Regions from separate parts of the Enterococcus sp. AMC1086 genome, predicted to be linked through region 2. Evidence: a T-box and tRNA genes for the amino acid it is inferred to sense, from the RefSeq annotation. Region 2 holds a T-box; the other holds one or more tRNA genes.
What was found. The T-box of region 2 lies ahead of argS (arginine--tRNA ligase). A T-box ahead of a tRNA ligase gene usually reads a tRNA of that ligase, here a tRNA-Arg.

Region 1: it encodes a tRNA-Arg, which carries the amino acid that the T-box ahead of argS (arginine--tRNA ligase) is inferred to sense. The anticodon was not compared.

What each region holds. Positions count from the first base shown of each region.
Region 1 is NZ_CM177100.1:3,309,689-3,316,054, reverse strand. It holds rRNA gene AC4BC4_RS15550 (16S ribosomal RNA) at 1-439, shown strand, start outside; rRNA gene AC4BC4_RS15545 (23S ribosomal RNA) at 726-3,637, shown strand; rRNA gene rrf (5S ribosomal RNA) at 3,733-3,848, shown strand; tRNA gene AC4BC4_RS15535 (tRNA-Val) at 3,863-3,935, shown strand; tRNA gene AC4BC4_RS15530 (tRNA-Lys) at 3,942-4,014, shown strand; tRNA gene AC4BC4_RS15525 (tRNA-Leu) at 4,027-4,108, shown strand; tRNA gene AC4BC4_RS15520 (tRNA-Thr) at 4,144-4,216, shown strand; tRNA gene AC4BC4_RS15515 (tRNA-Gly) at 4,225-4,296, shown strand; tRNA gene AC4BC4_RS15510 (tRNA-Leu) at 4,311-4,396, shown strand; tRNA gene AC4BC4_RS15505 (tRNA-Arg) at 4,408-4,481, shown strand; tRNA gene AC4BC4_RS15500 (tRNA-Pro) at 4,567-4,640, shown strand; gene AC4BC4_RS15495 (ISL3 family transposase) at 4,790-6,094, opposite strand.
Region 2 is NZ_CM177100.1:1,404,779-1,411,144, forward strand. It holds gene tsaB (tRNA (adenosine(37)-N6)-threonylcarbamoyltransferase complex dimerization subunit type 1 TsaB) at 1-66, shown strand, start outside; gene rimI (ribosomal protein S18-alanine N-acetyltransferase) at 50-598, shown strand; gene rimI (ribosomal protein S18-alanine N-acetyltransferase) at 588-1,067, shown strand; gene tsaD (tRNA (adenosine(37)-N6)-threonylcarbamoyltransferase complex transferase subunit TsaD) at 1,064-2,098, shown strand; T-box leader at 2,165-2,366, shown strand; gene argS (arginine--tRNA ligase) at 2,654-4,342, shown strand; gene AC4BC4_RS06530 (Gfo/Idh/MocA family protein) at 4,386-5,336, opposite strand; gene AC4BC4_RS06535 (hypothetical protein) at 5,538-6,059, shown strand; gene AC4BC4_RS06540 (hypothetical protein) at 6,075-6,275, shown strand.

The sequences.
Region 1 (6,366 bases), 1.5 Mb from region 2:
GAGCGCAACCCTTATTGTTAGTTGCCATCATTCAGTTGGGCACTCTAGCGAGACTGCCGGTGACAAACCGGAGGAAGGTGGGGATGACGTCAAATCATCATGCCCCTTATGACCTGGGCTACACACGTGCTACAATGGGAAGTACAACGAGTCGCTAGGCCGCGAGGTCATGCAAATCTCTTAAAGCTTCTCTCAGTTCGGATTGTAGGCTGCAACTCGCCTACATGAAGCCGGAATCGCTAGTAATCGCGGATCAGCACGCCGCGGTGAATACGTTCCCGGGCCTTGTACACACCGCCCGTCACACCACGAAAGTTTGTAACACCCGAAGTCGGTGAGGTAACCCTTGTGGAGCCAGCCGCCTAAGGTGGGATAGATGATTGGGGTGAAGTCGTAACAAGGTAGCCGTATCGGAAGGTGCGGCTGGATCACCTCCTTTCTAAGGAATATCACGGAAACTTACACATTCGTCGACACTTTGTTCAGTTTTGAGAGGTTTACTCTTATATAAAGAAGTTAATCATTAGATTTTCTTTCTTTTTATATGATTCTCTCAAACGAATTGTTCATTGAAAACTGGATATTGAAGTATAAAAGTAATCAAAACAAACCGAGAACACCGCGTTGAATGAGTTTTTTAATTAAAATAGTTCGAAGCTTATTTTATTGGTCACGCCTCTATCGCTAGAGAAACGAGCCAAACAAAACCGATCGTAAGATCGTAAGGTTAAGTGAATAAGGGCGCACGGTGGATGCCTTGGCATTAGGAGCCGATGAAGGACGGGACTAACACCGATATGCTTTGGGGAGCTGTAAGTGAGCTATGATCCAGAGATTTCCGAATGGGGAAACCCAGCATCTTTTATAGGATGTTACTATTCAGTGAATACATAGCTGGATAGAGGTAGACGCAGAGAACTGAAACATCTAAGTACCTGCAGGAAGAGAAAGAAAATTCGATTCCCTGAGTAGCGGCGAGCGAAACGGGAAAAGCCCAAACCAACAAGCTTGCTTGTTGGGGTTGTAGGACTCCGATGTGGTAGTCTGTCAAGATAGTCGAAGAACCTGGAAAGGTTCGCCAAAGTGGGTAATAGCCCCGTAGACGAAATGTTGGCAACACCTAGGAGGATCCTGAGTACGGCGGAACACGAGAAATTCCGTCGGAATCCGCGGGGACCATCCCGCAAGGCTAAATACTCCCTAATGACCGATAGTGAACCAGTACCGTGAGGGAAAGGTGAAAAGCACCCCGGAAGGGGAGTGAAATAGATCCTGAAACCGTGTGCCTACAACAAGTCAAAGCCCGTTAATGGGTGATGGCGTGCCTTTTGTAGAATGAACCGGCGAGTTACGATTGCATGCGAGGTTAAGGTGAAGAGCCGGAGCCGCAGCGAAAGCGAGTCTGAATAGGGCGAATGAGTATGTAGTCGTAGACCCGAAACCATGTGATCTACCCATGGCCAGGTTGAAGGTGTGGTAAAACGCACTGGAGGACCGAACCCACGTACGTTGAAAAGTGCGGGGATGAGCTGTGGGTAGCGGAGAAATTCCAAACGAACTTGGAGATAGCTGGTTCTCTCCGAAATAGCTTTAGGGCTAGCGTCGAAGTTAAGAATGATGGAGGTAGAGCACTGTTTGGACTAGGGGCCCATCTCGGGTTACCGAATTCAGATAAACTCCGAATGCCATTCATTCATATTCGGCAGTCAGACTGCGAGTGATAAGATCCGTAGTCGAAAGGGAAACAGCCCAGACCACCAGCTAAGGTCCCAAAATATATGTTAAGTGGAAAAGGATGTGGGGTTGCACAGACAACTAGGATGTTGGCTCAGAAGCAGCCACCATTTAAAGAGTGCGTAATAGCTCACTAGTCGAGTGACCCTGCGCCGAAAATGTACCGGGGCTAAACATATTACCGAAGCTGTGGATCACACCTCTGGTGTGATGGTAGGAGAGCGTTCTAAGGGCGTTGAAGGTCGATCGTGAGGACGGCTGGAGCGCTTAGAAGTGAGAATGCCGGTATGAGTAGCGAAAGACGGGTGAGAATCCCGTCCACCGTATGACTAAGGTTTCCTGGGGAAGGCTCGTCCGCCCAGGGTTAGTCGGGACCTAAGCCGAGGCCGATAGGCGTAGGCGATGGACAACAGGTTGATATTCCTGTACCAGTTGTTTTTGTTTGAGCAATGGAGGGACGCAGGAGGCTAAGGAATGCATGCGACTGGAAGTGCATGTCCAAGCAGTAAGTCTTGAGTAGAGTCAAATGCTTTACTCTATACGGACAAGCTGTGATGGGGAGGGAAATAATAGTACCGAAGTTCCTGATGTCACACTGTCAAGAAAAGCTTCTAGTGAGAAAACAACTGCCCGTACCGTAAACCGACACAGGTAGTCGAGGAGAGTATCCTAAGGTGAGCGAGCGAACTCTCGTTAAGGAACTCGGCAAAATGACCCCGTAACTTCGGGAGAAGGGGTGCTGACTTCGGTCAGCCGCAGTGAATAGGCCCAAGCGACTGTTTATCAAAAACACAGGTCTCTGCAAAATCGAAAGATGAAGTATAGGGGCTGACGCCTGCCCGGTGCTGGAAGGTTAAGAGGATGGGTTAGCTTCGGCGAAGCTCAGAATTGAAGCCCCAGTAAACGGCGGCCGTAACTATAACGGTCCTAAGGTAGCGAAATTCCTTGTCGGGTAAGTTCCGACCCGCACGAAAGGCGTAACGATTTGGGCACTGTCTCAACGAGAGACTCGGTGAAATTTTAGTACCTGTGAAGATGCAGGTTACCCGCGACAGGACGGAAAGACCCCATGGAGCTTTACTGTAGCTTGATATTGAGTGTTTGTACCACATGTACAGGATAGGTAGGAGCCGATGAATCCGGAACGCTAGTTTCGGTGGAGGCGCTGGTGGGATACTACCCTTGTGTTATGAACCCTCTAACCCGCACCACTTATCGTGGTGGGAGACAGTGTCAGGTGGGCAGTTTGACTGGGGCGGTCGCCTCCTAAAGAGTAACGGAGGCGCCCAAAGGTTCCCTCAGAATGGTTGGAAATCATTCGCAGAGTGTAAAGGCAGAAGGGAGCTTGACTGCGAGACTTACAAGTCGAGCAGGGACGAAAGTCGGGCTTAGTGATCCGGTGGTTCCGCATGGAAGGGCCATCGCTCAACGGATAAAAGCTACCCTGGGGATAACAGGCTTATCTCCCCCAAGAGTCCACATCGACGGGGAGGTTTGGCACCTCGATGTCGGCTCGTCGCATCCTGGGGCTGTAGTCGGTCCCAAGGGTTGGGCTGTTCGCCCATTAAAGCGGCACGCGAGCTGGGTTCAGAACGTCGTGAGACAGTTCGGTCCCTATCCGTCGCGGGCGTTGGAAATTTGAGAGGAGCTGTCCTTAGTACGAGAGGACCGGGATGGACTTACCGCTGGTGTACCAGTTGTTCTGCCAAGGGCATTGCTGGGTAGCTATGTAGGGAAGGGATAAACGCTGAAAGCATCTAAGTGTGAAGCCCACCTCAAGATGAGATTTCCCATTTCTTTAAGAAAGTAAGACCCCTGAGAGATGATCAGGTAGATAGGTTGGAAGTGGAAGTGCAGTGATGTACGGAGCGGACCAATACTAATCGGTCGAGGACTTAACCAAAGAAACGAAATAAAAAAGTAGATCGGACAGTTTGATTACAACTTCAATCCAGTTTTGAGTGAATAATCACTCAATTGAATAGCAACAACACCCAGTGTGGTGGCGATAGCGAGAAGGATACACCTGTTCCCATGCCGAACACAGAAGTTAAGCTTCTTAGCGCCGATTGTAGTGAAGGGTTTCCCTTTGTGAGAGTAGGACGTCGCCACGCTAAAGTGTTGTCTTGGAGGTTTAGCTCAGCTGGGAGAGCACCTGCCTTACAAGCAGGGGGTCGGCGGTTCGATCCCGTCAACCTCCATTTTTTGAGCCGTTAGCTCAGTTGGTAGAGCATCTGACTTTTAATCAGAGGGTCGCAGGTTCGAGCCCTGCACGGCTCATAGGAATATTTTGCGGGTGTGGCGGAATTGGCAGACGCACTAGATTTAGGATCTAGCGCCTTACGGCGTGGGGGTTCAAGTCCCTTCACCCGCATTTTTAGTCTCGTTTTATAACTAGGCGAACATCACGCCGGCTTAGCTCAGTTGGTAGAGCATCTGATTTGTAATCAGAGGGTCGAGGGTTCAAATCCTTTAGCCGGCATCCAGACTGCGGAAATAGCTCAGTGGTAGAGCACCACCTTGCCAAGGTGGGGGTCGCGGGTTCGAACCCCGTTTTCCGCTTAGCTTGTTCTTTCGCCGGGGTGGCGGAACTGGCAGACGCACAGGACTTAAAATCCTGCGGTGAGTGATCACCGTACCGGTTCGATTCCGGTCCTCGGCATTAGAAATGTAGCACCCATAGCTCAACTGGATAGAGTGCTTGACTACGAATCAAGAGGTTAGGGGTTCGACTCCCTTTGGGTGCATAGTTAAAGTATTTGACTGCGGATTAGAAGGTTCAGAGAATTTAGTTCCTTTTGAACGTTTAGTCTTTTTTTATTATTATAGCTACGGGAAGTAGCTCAGCTTGGTAGAGCACTTGGTTTGGGACCAAGGGGTCGCAGGTTCGAATCCTGTCTTCCCGATTATTTTAATTTGTATGAACACCACTCATTTTTTGAGTGGTGTTTTGTTGTTTTATAATATTTTAAAAGATTGAGGCTCTTTGTCAACTAATGTTGGTGAAGAAAATCCAAAGAATTAAATCAATGATGAAGCCTAGAGGGAAATGCCTCTAGGTTTTTCTATTTGGTTGAAAAAGAACAGACCCAAAGCATAAAGTAATTCTCAATTTAAAATTATAGAAGTTACGGAAGCCGTAGGCATTTCTCTTTAATACTTTGATATGGTTATTCAAGCATTCTAACGGTCCGTTGGAATAAGGCAAATCCAACGCATTTTTAATGCCCGTTTGAACTTTTTTAAAGGTAGTAATTGTTGTTTGATAATAAGCTGGAAGCCTAGAATAATCTTGTTCTAATAACACGTGAAACCGTGTGTAATCTCTTGTTTGTATGGCATAGAGAAAATCCTGATAACAGGTATAGCCAGCTTTTAATTCTTCATCATAGGCAAGTAATCGATCCACGAGTTCGGTTTCTGTTAAATAAGCACGGAAGGAAGGACGCCATTGGCGTTTTTCAAAATGGAGCTTCGATTGATTCTTTTGAAGTAGTTTCCAGTATTTCTTCAAGTGACGGTATTTTTTTGCTTCTACAAATCCTTGATGGAGAAAGGTATTCATTCGTTGAATGCGGTGTTTTAAGAACGTTCGCCCAATGTGTTGCACAATATGAAAGCGATCAAGAACAATCTGAGACTTGGGAAATAGTTTCTTAATTAAAGAAAAATAAGGCGCATACATATCGCAAACAATGTATTTTACACCTTCACGAACAGATAAAGAAAATCGTGAGAAATAGCGTTCTAAAAAAGGCAACTGGCGGTTTTCAACGACATCGAGTAATTGCGTTGTTTGTCCATCCATCATAATGAAACTCATAGAGGCAGCGACTTGTTTCACTGATTTAAATTCATCAAAACAAAGAACTTCTGGCAAGATGAGTCGATTGATTTTTTGGGGTTCGTAAAACTGTTTCAATACGCGATAAACAGAGGAAACAGAGACCTTCTTTTGACGGGCAATTTCGGTCATAGACGAAGTGTTTCGTAGACGCTCGGCAATCGAAAGCTTAACTTTCTTAGAGATCGAGCAACACTTTTCGATAAGACTTGTTTCAGCGACAAAAGTTCTATCACAAGAATGGCAGAAGAAACGACGTTTCTTCAAGCGTAAGTATGTTTGGTATTCAGAAACATCATTCAGTAAAATCAGACAGGTTGTAAAGCTCCAACGAATAATCGATCCGTCTTCATGGGCGCCACAATGAGGACAGGAGTGCGCTAAATAGTCCAACGTACCAGAAAATTCCTGGCAGATCCGTCCTTTAATGCGTTCTTTTTTTAAAGAATTTTCATTAAAAGTAATGTTTAAGTCTAGAATATCTAAGGTTTCTTTGATAAGATTTGTATAGGACATCTTGATTTCCCCTTTTGATTGGTTTTAGACGACTTAATTCTAAAGGATATCAAGGTGTCTTTTCTATTATTTTGCATTAAAAAAGATGCCGGTGATTGTTCACCAACATCAAAAAGTATAGAGCCAAAATTGATTGAAAAGAACTGAGCGGATAAAATAGAAAGAATTGATTTTTGAGGTTACCAATGGAATAGCTTTACGATAATCATTGTATCTCTGGGAAAGTTCTAGAAAAGTATGAGGTTGGGACAGAAGCGTTTAGCTTACTTCCT
Region 2 (6,366 bases):
GAAGCTGAGGAGAATTGGCTAAAAGAACATACATCTGAGGTAGAAAATTATGTTGAAAAAATTTAATCTTTTTCATAATATTTTAGGTATTTTTTTTAAAAATCGTCCATATGACGAGAAAACTGTAGAAATAGCCAATCAAGAGTATTTTGTTCGTGGCATTAATCTTGACGACATCAAAGATTTACTTTCAATCGAAAGAGAAGTGTACGCTGGAGAATTACCTTGGACTAAAACAGCTTTTTTAGTTGAGCTCCAATCTTCAGATCCGCACCTGTACTTACTCATTCAAAAAGAAGGAAAAACGATAGGTTTTATAGGCTGTCGTATTTTTGGAAAAGATGCTCATATTACGAACGTTGCAGTTTTGACTCAAAACCAAGGAAACGGAATCGGTCGTTTTTTGATTAGAGAAGTCCTTGACTTTGCAAGAGCCAATGAGTGTGAAAAAGTTTCTCTAGAAGTCAGGATTAGCAATAAAAATGCTCAGCGCGTTTATCGACAACTTGACTTTGTCTCAAATACAATCAAACCGAACTATTATACAGAGAATAAAGAAGATGCCTTAGAAATGATTCTATATTTAAATGAAAAGTGAAGCGATGTATTATTCAAAAAAACAATTACCAACACAAAAACTTGCCGAAAATCTTTGGTCGATAAGTGAAGGCTCATATACCAACGGCTCACCTTGGTCGACGGAACAATTTTGCGTTGACTTAGCTCAAAAGACGAGCGAATACCTTGTATTGATTAAAGAAGGTAGCTGGATCGGTTTTGTTAGCTATCATTTTGTTTTAGATGAAGCTGAAATTACCCATGTCGTGATTCATAAAGAATTTCAACATAAAGGATATGGTGACAAACTGATAAATCAACTGATTCAAAAATTTGTTAAGCAAGAAATTTGTCAGGTCTTTTTGGAGGTTCGAGCATCTAATACAAGCGCAAAAAAATTATATGAAAAAAATGGCTTTAAAACGATTAATTATCGAAAGGGCTATTATAGTCACCCTAAAGAAGACGGAATCGTTATGTGTTTAAAAGTTAAGGAAGTGAATCAATGACTTTTTTTAATAAAGAAAGAAAATTACTATTAGCTATTGAAAGTAGTTGTGATGAAACAAGCGTTGCAGTTATTGAAGATGGTGCCGAAATTTTATCGAATATCGTGGCTTCTCAGGTAAAAAGTCATCAACGTTTTGGTGGTGTTGTGCCAGAAGTTGCTAGTCGTCATCATGTAGAAGAAATTACTTTATGTATTGATGACGCTTTAGCAGCAGCAGACGTAAAACCAAAGGATTTGAGTGGTGTAGCTGTTACATATGGACCTGGTTTGGTGGGTGCTTTGTTGATTGGTATCTCTGCGGCTAAGGCATTTGCGTGGGCACATGATTTGCCATTGATTCCAGTCAATCACATGGCTGGACATATTTATGCCGCTCGGTTTGTGGAACCATTGCAGTTTCCGTTGATGGCTTTATTAGTCAGCGGTGGTCATACAGAATTAGTATACATGAAAGAAACGGGTTCATTTGAAATAATTGGTGAAACAAGAGATGATGCTGCTGGTGAAGCATACGATAAAGTAGGTAGAGTGTTAGGTTTAACTTATCCGAGTGGTAAAGAGATTGACGAGTTGGCTCATCTTGGGCAAGATACGTATCATTTTCCTCGGGCAATGATCAAAGAGGACAATTATGATTTTAGTTTTAGTGGGTTGAAAAGTTCATTTATCAATACGGTTCATAATGCTGAACAACGTGGCGAAAAATTGATAGTTAAAGATTTGGCTGCGAGTTTTCAAGCAAGCGTTATCGATGTACTGGCTGCTAAAACAATTCGAGCCTGTAAAGAATACCCAGTCAAGCAATTAGTGATGGCAGGCGGCGTTGCAGCGAATAAAGGATTACGTGATCGTTTTAGTAAAGAAGTAGCTAGTGAACTTCAAGGCGTAACCTTCATTGTTCCACCACTTAGATTATGTGGGGATAATGCGGCAATGATAGGTGCAGCAGCATTCATAGAAGCCGATAAAGGACATTATGCAGATTATCACTTAAATGCAGATCCTAGTTTGTCCTTTATGAACATTTAAACTTAAAAATCAACTGACAAGACTAGGCATAGAGAAAAATATTTGCTATAATGAACCCAGTTTAATAATGATTCATTGAAAAAGAGAGTACTTCATTAAAAATTGTCTAAGCGATTTCGGGAAGGTGAAAGCCGAAAATAGTTAAATGAAGGAAACGCACTTTCGAGAATCTGCTTATGCAGACGGCAGTCTACCGTTACTAGATTAAGTGGGTCCGTCAAATGAACGGACAATTAGAGTGGTACCGCGGGAAAATCTCGTCTCTGGTGTTTTTAACACTAGGGACTTTTTGTTGTGAACCACTACGACTGACTTAGTCAAAGTAGATTGTGAACAATACTTGGCGACTAAAAAGACGAAGTGATTTTATGATGCACGATCCAAGGTATCAGAAAGACACGTTGCCATACCAGAAACCATCAATCATCTAAATCACACACAGACAAAATGATGTTGTCGATTGCTCAAAAAGAAGAATTTTTGAACAAAAGTGATAATTAATTGTTGATCAATCTCTATCAAACAATAGAAAATCAATCATATAGGAGGATATCCATGAATAACAAAGAAATCGTAGCGAAAGCCATTTATGACGTAGTAAAAGAGGACCTTTCCTTAGAAACAGTCACACAATTATTGGAAAATCCAAAATCTGTCGACCATGGAGATGTCGCTTTTCCAGCATTTTCATTGGCAAAAGTTTACCGCAAAGCACCTCAACAAATCGCTGCTGAATTAGCAGAAAAAATCACAGGCACTGATTTTGAAAAAATCGAAGTAATTGGCCCTTATTTGAACTTTTTCATGAATAAAAAGATGGTCAGTCAGACAGTGATTGGTCAGATTGCCAAACAAAAAGGGCATTATGGTGACAGTTCGATTGGTGAAGGCAATGTACCGATTGACATGTCTTCCCCTAATATTGCCAAACCAATTTCAATGGGACATCTGCGCTCCACAGTAATCGGAAATTCGATTGCGTTTATCCTTGAAAAAATTGGTTATTCACCTGTTCGTATCAACCATTTAGGCGATTGGGGGACACAATTTGGTAAACTGATTGTGGCATACAAAAAATGGGGATCAGAAGAATCCGTTAAAACAGCACCGATCACCGAATTATTACGTCTATATGTACAGTTTCATGAAGAGGCTGAAACACAACCCGAACTAGATGAAGAAGCGCGTGCTTGGTTTAAAAAACTAGAAGAAGGTGACCCAGTAGCCACTGAATTGTGGCAATGGTTCCGTACAGAGTCATTAAAAGAATTTGATAAAATATATTCTATGTTGGAAGTTTCTTTTGATTCATATAATGGAGAAGCATTCTACAACGATAAAATGGCTGAAATTGTCACGATGTTAGAAGAAAAACATCTGTTGCAAGAAAACCAAGGGGCTGAAATTGTCGATTTGTCAGCCTATGACCTAAATCCTGCGTTGATTAAAAAATCAGATGGTGCAACACTGTACATCACACGTGATTTAGCCGCAGCTGTTTACCGCAAACGTACTTATGACTTTGCAAAATCAATCTATGTTGTCGGAAATGAGCAAAGTAATCACTTCAAGCAATTAAAGGCTGTTTTAAAAGAGCTTGGCTTTGATTGGTCTAAAGACATGCAACATGTACCATTTGGTTTGATCACACAAGGTGGTAAAAAATTATCGACGCGTAAAGGAAAAATTGTTTTACTAGAAGAAGTATTGAATGAAGCAGTTGAATTAGCGAATAAGCAAATTATGGAGAAAAATCCTGATTTACCTAATCGTGAAGAAGTGGCTAGACAGGTTGGAATCGGTTCTGTTATTTTTCACGACCTAAAAAATGATCGTTTGAATAATTTTGACTTTGTTTTAGAAGAAGTTGTCCGCTTTGAAGGAGAAACGGGACCCTATGTCCAATACACGCATGCTCGTGCAATGAGCATTTTAAGAAAAGCTGATTTCACTATCGATGAGACCAAAGACTATGCACTAGATGATAAAGAGAGCTGGGAAGTCGTTAAACTATTGCAAAAATTCCCCGAAGTTGTTATGCAAGCAGCTGAAAAATATGAACCTTCAGTTATTGCAAAACATGCGATTCAAGTTGCTCAAGCATTTAATAAATATTATGCACATGTCAAAATCTTGACTGAAGATGAGCAAAAAGAATCACGTTTAGCGTTAGTTTATGGGATGGCGACTATTATTAAAGAAGATCTACGTTTGTTGGGTCTACATGCACCGAATGAAATGTAATAAGTAAATCAGTCAAAAAAATACCCGCAAAAGCGGGTATTTTTTAGTTGGTCCAGTGTTGTTGCATTTGATCCAGAAGGTCGATAACGTCCTTTGTTAAAAAGAGCGAACGATTCGATTTTTTTCCTTCGATCATTTTGACCATATTTTCGATTTCATAATTCAAAGCCTGACTGCTATCACCTGAAATGATCGTCTCTACAGTACCATCATTAAAAAAGATTTTTGCTTCATCTGCCCGTGGATACTCGTTGATCACAATATAAGCATCTTCAAAAGCGACAATACCTTGTTTAGGCATTTTTGCTTGGAAACTTAATGACACAGTAGCCATTTCTGCTTCATTTTGTAAAATAGTGGCCGATTGTTCGTCTACACCAGTTGAAAATGGCTGCATAACAGAAGAAATAACTTTAGGTTGAGATGTAAGAAACCAACGAGCAAAAGAGACAGCATAAGTACCGATGTCTAAGAGAGCTCCGCCAGCTAAATCAGGATTAAAAAAACGGTTTGTCGGATCAGGTTCTTTATAACTACCAAAAGGTGCTTGGATCATTTTTAATTTTCCAAATCGTTTAGAATCAATTTGGCTTCTTAGTTCTTGATATAAAGGCATGTTGAAAATAGTCATCGCTTCAGCTAACACTAAGCCTTTTTCTTCTGCTACTTTCATTGCTTCAGCCAATTCTTCGCTATTCATCGTAATCGCTTTTTCGCAAAGGACATGTTTACCTGCGACTAAGGCTTTTAAAATATGATCGATATGTTGACGATTTGGGACTGCAATGTAGATGATATCAATCGCTTCGTCTGCTAATAACTCTTCAAAAGAGCCGTAAGCTCTGGCGATATCATATTTTTTAGCAAATAGTTCAGCTTTAGCTAATGTTCTAGAGGCAACCGCTGTGATTTTGCTGTTTTTTTGCTGAAAACTTTCAGCGAAACTAGTTGCGATATCCCCAAGTCCAATGATGCCCCAGTTGTAATTGTTCATGAATGATCCCCCTAATTTACTTTTTATAATACTATTATACATGAGAAGCTCAAAATCGTGGCTTATTTTGGACAGAACTACTGAATTGTCTTATTATTTAGGTGAGAGAATGAAATGTTTCTTAAAAATATGGAAATAAATGATTCAAAGTAATGCATTTTTTTGCTATTTTCAGTAAAATAAATAAAGGAGGCGAATATCATGCACCAAATGTATATAGATATTCTTATCGATGCAATTATAGAGCAATTTGAAACAGAAGAACACTTTTACACAGAGTATCTTCAAACGACGAAAGAAAATTGGGAAAATTGGAAAAAAGGTAGAATTAATTTAACAAGAGAAGAAATGCAAAAAGTAAAAAACTTATTTTCTGATTATGAATGGATGTTGACACAAAAAATACTACGCCAAACGATTTTATTTCCTGAAAAAAGAAATATTGCCGTTTCAGAATACAAACGTTTAAAAACGTTGATTGCTAAAAAATGGTTGCAGTCTGGAGTAGGACTTGCCGAGTTGATACCGTCAAAAGCAAGTAATGAAGAAAAAGAACAAGCTTTTATTGAGTTGAAAGTAACAGTTTCATATGGTGAATGGGGATTTGACGATATTGTAACTTTTCGATTACCAGCAACATTACAAGCACAGTTGAAAGGGTCAAAAGTTGAATTACTCGATTGGGTAAATGAAAACTTGATGGGTACTTACGTTGGTGAATAAGTAAGGAGTATTATTGTGAAACAAATTTTAGGAATTATATCCGTTATCATAGTATTAGGTGCTGTTATTTTTGTTCTTTTCGGTCATACTACACCAAAAGAGAAAACAAAAACGAGCAGCGATGAGACAAAAACGACAAGTACAATTGTTCCATCAACTTCATCTGAGATACAAACGAAAACATCGACAACCACGACTACAACAGCTGTTGATTGATTGTCAGGAAAAAAACTGATATAATCAGTCAGCGATTGTCCTAAACTGAAAAATTAGTGTAGGGATGAATACAAAACAAAGTAGGGAATGT